3 regions of the Anthropogastromicrobium sp. genome follow, and region 1 is predicted to be linked to each of the others. Evidence: predicted binding sites of a transcription regulator. Region 1 holds the regulator's gene; each other region holds the start of a gene.

Region 1 (2,279 bases):
ATTGCCCCACAAACAACGGCTGCCAAGCCAGTCTTTTGCATCAGATTTTTCAAGACAATTAAATGGAAATCCGTCTACATGATAAACTGCTTCATTTGGCATACCTATATCGCATATGATTGTCTGATCTGATAATGATGCACCAGGATACAGAAACTGACCTACTTTTCCATAGCCAAATGTGATCTGTACATCTGCCTTAACACATGCACCGAGCATCTGTCCGCTTTTTGCGTCTAAACCAGAGCATATATCAACAGCAACACCATATGCACCGCACTTCTTTTTATGTTCATTCCATTCTTCAATAGCAGCGCGGTAAACTCCACTCACCTTGCGCGACAAGCCAACGCCAAATAGAGCATCCACATACACCTGCGCCGGCACATAAAGATTTGAAAGTGCTGATCTGTATTCTTCTTCATCCTTATCATCTGACTCATAAAAGTATTGCACGGGCAAAATTTCCATTTTGTCTAAAAGTGCTTTTTGATAGAGCCATTCCTTCGTTGCCTTCTCGATTTGTCCAATAGCAGCAATTCTAACAGACCAGCCGTTTTGTGAGAGGATTCTTGCCATTGCCAGTCCATCAGCACCATTATTCCCCATGCCGCACATAATAAAGACGCATCCTGGTTTTTGCACTGACATGATGTGCTGTGCTGCACAAAGCGCTGCACGCTCCATCAAAATCAGGCTTTCCATTCCAAACTCTTTAATTGACCATGTGTCCGCCTGCTTCATCTGCTTTCCTGTCAACAGCTGCTTCATGATTATTCCTCCTGATTACTAAGACGATATGAAATACGCATCAGACTCTCTGACAAATGAACATTTTCTACAACCACATCATCTGGTACACGAAGATCGGTGTGGGCAAAATTCCAGATACCGCGAATGCCGATCTTGATAAGTCTTTTAGCTGCTGCCTCTGCCCCTGCCTTTGGAAGAGTCAGTGCTGCAATCTGAACATCGTTATTTCTGATATAATTTTCCAGATCATCCATTGAATAAACTGGAATACCACGTACAGTCTTTCCCTTTAACTGTGGATTTGTATCAAACATTGCCTTTGCAACAAAACCACGACGCTCAAAATTGGCATAGTTTGCAATCGCCTGACCAAGATTTCCTGCACCGATTATAATTAAATTGTATGTCTTATCAAGCCCCAATATTTTTCCGATTTCATGATAAAGATACTTTACATTATAGCCGTATCCCTGCTGTCCGAAGCCTCCAAAATTATTCAGATCCTGTCTAATCTGTGATGCTGTAATCTGCATTCTTTTGGATAACTCTCCGGAAGAAATTCGCTCTACGCCCTCCTGCATAAGTTCTCCCAGATAACGATAATACCGCGGTAGCCGTTTGATAACAGCTCGGGATATTTCTCTATGCTCCATGATGTCTCCTTTTTTAATCACTTGTAAATTTATTTTATTATCTGCTTTTAAGTTTTAAATTAAATATTGCTTAAAAACAAATGAATGCAGCCTTAAGGGCTGCATTCTGTGCATAACTGCGTACTATTTGTAATCTCTCCACTCCATATCACCTCGGTCAAGACACAATACAAGTGACTCTGCGGTGGCGATGTTTGTCGCCAGAGGGATATTATACATATCACACAACCGTGAAATCTCAGCCAGATTCATACTTTCTGCATCCTGCTCTAAATCAGCACTGTGAAAAAATATAACCAGATCGATATCATTGTTTGCGATCATATTTTGCATCTGCTTCGAGCCTCCCATCTGACCCGGAAGCAAACTGGTCACTTTCATGCCTGTCGCTTTGGCAATGTGGTTTGCTGTCGCATTGGTCGCAATCAGCGTATGCTTCTTAAAAATGCCTTTATACGCAATGCAAAAACTTTCCAGCAGCGTCTTTTTGCTGTTATGAGCGGTAAGTCCAATGTTCATATCTAATCCTTCCTTTCCACATAGCTAAGAAGAATTATATCATATCTTTTCAAAAAGTCTATATTTTTTGATGTTTTTATCAAAAAAGAGCAATTTACACAAAATAGTACAACACTTTTTGTAAAACTACATTATCTGATTTTCCATATTCGACAGTTTTTCAGCCTGATCTGCTGCTGTCAGACTGTCAATCAGTTCAAAGAGATCACCGTCCATAATGGCATCAAGTTTATAAAGTGTCAGCTTAATTCTGTGATCTGTCACGCGGCTCTGCGGAAAGTTATAAGTACGAATTTTCTCAGAACGGTCTCCTGTTCCAATCTGGCTTCGTCTGTACTTTGCCTGCTCATCCTG
Region 2 (2,279 bases), on a different contig from region 1:
ATCCTTTCAGAAGAGGATTTTCTTGATCTGTGCAAAAAAATGGAAGCTGGCGAGTAACGTAAAAAATGTATTCAATAAATATGAAAAGAGAATAACTTATGCCAATACGTGTAGATAATGACCTGCCTGCAAGGGAGGTACTCGAGTCTGAAAATATTTTTATGATGGGAGAGGAGCGTGCAGATACGCAGCAGATCCGTCCACTCGAGATAGTAATATTGAATTTGATGCCGCTAAAGCAGGATTATGAGATCCAACTTCTTAGGGCACTGTCAAATACGCCGCTGCAGGTCAATGTTACCTGTATGAATGTGAGCAGTCATGTGTCAAAGCACACATCTGCCAGCCATATCAATAAATTTTATACTACCTTTGAAGCCGTACGAAATATGTACTTTGACGGACTGATCATAACTGGTGCCCCAGTCGAGACAATGGAGTTTGAGGAAGTTTCTTACTGGGAGGAATTAGCGAGCATTATGGAATGGTCAAAGACAAACGTTACGAGCACGTTTCATATTTGCTGGGGAGCACTTGCCGGTCTTTATTATCATTATGGTATTCAAAAGACACCGACAGGAAAGAAGCTTTCTGGTGTGTATAGCCACCGTCTTCTTGACCGCTGTGAGCCTATTGTGCGAAGCTTTGATGATGTGTTTTACGCACCGCATTCGCGTTACTTTGGCGTAAAAAGAGATGATGTGTTAGCAAATGAACATCTTATGCTGCTTGCAGAATCAGATGAGGCAGGCTGCTATCTGATTAAAGACGATCAGGGAAATATTTATCTGCTTGGTCATCCAGAGTATGACCGCATGTCACTCGACGCAGAATATAAGCGTGATCTGGCAAAAGGCATGGATGCAGAGGTTCCGGTTCATTATTATGAGAACGATGATCCATCCACAACTCCGCTTCTTACATGGAGAGGGCATGCTAACACGCTGTATACGAACTGGTTGAATTTTTATGTTTATCAGGCGACGCCATATAAATGGTAATATGTACAAAACACTTGCGTGATTCTGCAAAATGAATTATAATGAATACGATTTTCGCATGTGTATCGGTGTTTTTTACAGAAAAATAAAAAACTATATTCATATACTTGATATTTGACGCAAGATTTGTTATATTTATAACAAGTTCGTTAATGAAATATCAATCTCGCGAAATACGAAAGGAGTTTATAATGGGAAGTAAGATTACTATTATTGGAGCAGGCAGCGTTGGTTCTACAATTGCTCATATTTTATCACTGAAGCCATATGTATCAGAACTCGTCATGATCGATATCCTTAAGGATAAGGCAGACGGTGAGATCATGGATATGGCACAGGGAACTGGTTTTAGAGATCCGATTTCTATGATTTCTGGTGATTACGAGGATGCAGCAGGTTCTGATATTGTGATTGTTACCTCTGGTGTAGCAAGAAAGCCTGGCCAGACCCGTATTGAGTTAGCAAAGACCAATGTTGCAATCATGAAGAGCATTGCACCTCAGGTAGCAAAGCATGCACCGAATGCACTGTGCATCATCGTAGCAAATCCGGTAGATGTACTGACTTATGCATTCTTAAAGTATTCAGGAATGAAGGAGAATCAGGTAATTGGTTCTGGTACACTGCTTGATACAGTACGTCTTACCTACAAGCTTTCTCAGGAACTTGGAATTGCACAAAGAAGCATCAAGGGCTATGTTTTTGGTGAGCACGGAGACACTTCTTTTATTCCGTGGAGCATGGTAACAGTTGAAGGCATCAAGCTTGATGAGTACACAAAGGGTGCAAGAAGACTTGGCATTGATGCAAATGATTTTGATCCAGATGAAGTAATCACCTATGTACGCAAGTCCGGCGGCGAAATCATCAAGAGAAAGGGTGCTACCTTCTATGGTGTAGCAAATTCTGTTGTTGATGTCTGTGAGGCATTGATGGGTGCTCAGGATCTTGTAACTGTTGTATCTTCCATGATGCATGGTGAGTATGGCGTAGATGATGTCTGTACCAGTTGCTTAACTGTAATTGGACCAAACGGTGTAAAGGGCAAGATCGAGGCAACGCTGACAGATGAAGAGGTTGCAAAGTTTAAGGCAAGTGCAGAAGCACTTAAGGCTGTTATTAAGGAAATGGATATTGAGTAATTAAAAAGCAGCAGACAACCTTTGGCGGGGCCTTGTGGGGCGTCGCCAAAGAATTATGTCTGTTTATGTTTTTTTTCTACATTTAGCAGAATTTACAAATTTAAGGAGGACTACTATGGAGTATCGTATTGAAAGA
Region 3 (2,279 bases), on a different contig from region 1:
TCACGTACCCAGTGACAGCCGCCTGCAATATCACGTGAAGCAAGCATGAGTCCTGCAATAACGAGTTCCTTTACACCATTTGCATTTGCACCTGGTGTATTAAAAACAACAATACCTTTTTTTGCGCAGGAATCAAGCGGAATATTATTTACACCGGCACCGGCACGTCCAATTGCAAGAAGAGAATCAGGAAGTGTCATTTCATGCATAGAAGCACTGCGAAGAAGCACAGCATCAGCATTTTCAATCGAATCAGCGATGCAGTATGTATCATCAAAACGGCTCATTCCGGCATTAGAAATTGGATTTAAGCAATAAACACTTTTCATTTCAAATTCTCCTCCTCAAACTTTTTCATAAATGCAACAAGTGCCTCTACACCTTCCTTTGGCATTGCATTATAGATACTTGCACGCATACCGCCTACAGTGCGATGACCCTTTAAGTTAACAAAACCGGCAGCCTCAGCTTCCTTTACAAATTTGGCATCAAGCTCCTTGTCGCCAGTTACAAATGGAACATTCATTAAAGAACGAGAGGACGGCTCAACTGTACCGTGAAACAGCTTACTAGAATCAAGATAGTCATAGAGGATCTTTGCCTTTTCTACATTTCTTCTTTGCATTTCCTCAAGACCGCCCATTTTCTTAAGCCACTTGAAGACCTTGCCGCAGATATAAATACCATAGCATGGAGGTGTATTGTAAAGAGAATCAGCATCTGCATGGATCTTGTAGCGAAGCATGGTAGGTGTTCCTGGAAGAACATCATCAGTAATAAGGTCTTCACGGATGATTGCAATTACAACACCGGCAGGACCGACATTTTTCTGAACACCGCCGTAAAGCATACCATATTTAGTAACATCAACCGGCTCAGATAAGAAGCAGGAAGAGATATCAGCTACAAGTGTTTTTCCCTTTGTATTTGGAAGTGTGTGGAATTTGGTGCCATAGATAGTGTTGTTTTCACAGATATAAACATAGTCGGCATCGTCATCGATTGGAAGATCAGAACAGTCTGGAATATAAGAAAATGTTTTGTCAGCACTAGAAGCGACAACGTTAACCTCGCCGTAGAGCTCAGCTTCTTTAGCAGCCTTCTTTGCCCACTGACCGGTTACAATATAATCAGCTTTCTTATTTTTCATCAGGTTCATTGGGATCATAGCAAACTGCTGGGATGCACCACCCTGTAAAAATAAAACCTTATAATTGTCCGGAATATTCATCAGTTCACGAAGATCAGCCTCAGCCTCTTTAATGATCGCATCGTAAACCTTAGAACGATGGCTCATCTCCATGACAGACATGCCACTTCCCTGATAGTCAAGCATTTCATCTGCAGCCTCCTGCAGTACCTCCTCTGGCAGCACAGCTGGACCAGCAGAAAAATTATAAACTCTTCCCATAAAGAAACCTCCTTATCACTGCATTAGATATTATCGGGCGGTCAAAGACCGGTGAGATGCAGTGATTCACTATGGTGCTTTACCATATTAAAGTCTAATATAATACTCAATTAGAAATAAGTCAATACCTAATTTCAATAATTCTTCACAAGAGGACAAACAATGGACACAAATTTATCAAAGAGTCGTCACATTTGACGCCTAACATTACAAACGATAGCAAAACAGCAATAAGGCTGTTTGCAAAAATGAGATGCAGGAGGACAAGACTTTGATTGAAGTAACAGGTCTGGTAAAAAAATATGGAAACCATGTGGCTGTCGATCATTTAAGCTTTCGTCTGGAGCCAGGAAAGATTTATGGCTTTCTTGGTCCAAACGGAGCTGGAAAATCAACGACCATGAATATGATGACCGGATATATCGGCCCTACAGAGGGAACGATTTTAATTAATGGTCACGATATCGTGAAGGAACCAGCAGAGGCGAAGCGCTGTATAGGCTATCTGCCGGAGCTTCCGCCGCTGTATACAGATATGACAGTATGGGAATATCTTGAATTTGCGGCACAGTTAAAAAATATTCCGGCGAAAAAGCGTCAGGAGAGCATTTTGAATGCTATGAAGATGACTGGACTTGTCGATGTAGCAAAAAGACTTATCAAAAATCTTTCAAAGGGCTACCGTCAGAGAGTCGGTTTTGCACAGGCTGTGCTTGGCATGCCGGAAATCATAATCCTTGATGAGCCGACTGTAGGTCTTGACCCAATTCAGATTATTGAGATTCGTTCACTTATTAAGGAGCTTGCAAAAGAGCATACCGTTATTTTAAGCTCACATATCCTTTCCGAGATTAGTGCCGTATGCGAT

Evidence for each region. The regulator Rex, encoded in region 1, represses fermentation and respiration genes when NADH is low (regulators of the CRP and FNR family bind a similar motif). The targets are predictions, from matches to a motif close to ATTGTTAANTANTTAACAAT.
Region 2: the regulator Rex is predicted to act here: its motif matches at 1,127-1,146, upstream of WJP93_RS03955 (L-lactate dehydrogenase).
Region 3: the regulator Rex is predicted to act here: its motif matches at 1,574-1,593, upstream of serC (3-phosphoserine/phosphohydroxythreonine transaminase).

What each region holds. Positions count from the first base shown of each region.
Region 1 covers NZ_JAXWCK010000036.1:76,177-78,455, forward strand. Annotated here, with positions in the region: gene WJP93_RS08450 (NAD(P)H-hydrate dehydratase) at 1-771, opposite strand, end outside; gene WJP93_RS08455 (redox-sensing transcriptional repressor Rex) at 774-1,406, opposite strand; gene WJP93_RS08460 (methylglyoxal synthase) at 1,530-1,925, opposite strand; gene prfA (peptide chain release factor 1) at 2,052-2,279, opposite strand, start outside.
Region 2 covers NZ_JAXWCK010000025.1:24,670-26,948, reverse strand. Annotated here, with positions in the region: gene ligA (NAD-dependent DNA ligase LigA) at 1-57, shown strand, start outside; gene metA (homoserine O-succinyltransferase) at 99-1,001, shown strand; gene WJP93_RS03955 (L-lactate dehydrogenase) at 1,193-2,143, shown strand; gene fumC (class II fumarate hydratase) at 2,259-2,279, shown strand, end outside.
Region 3 covers NZ_JAXWCK010000045.1:79,769-82,047, reverse strand. Annotated here, with positions in the region: gene WJP93_RS10850 (phosphoglycerate dehydrogenase) at 1-329, opposite strand, end outside; gene serC (3-phosphoserine/phosphohydroxythreonine transaminase) at 326-1,411, opposite strand; gene WJP93_RS10840 (ABC transporter ATP-binding protein) at 1,683-2,279, shown strand, end outside.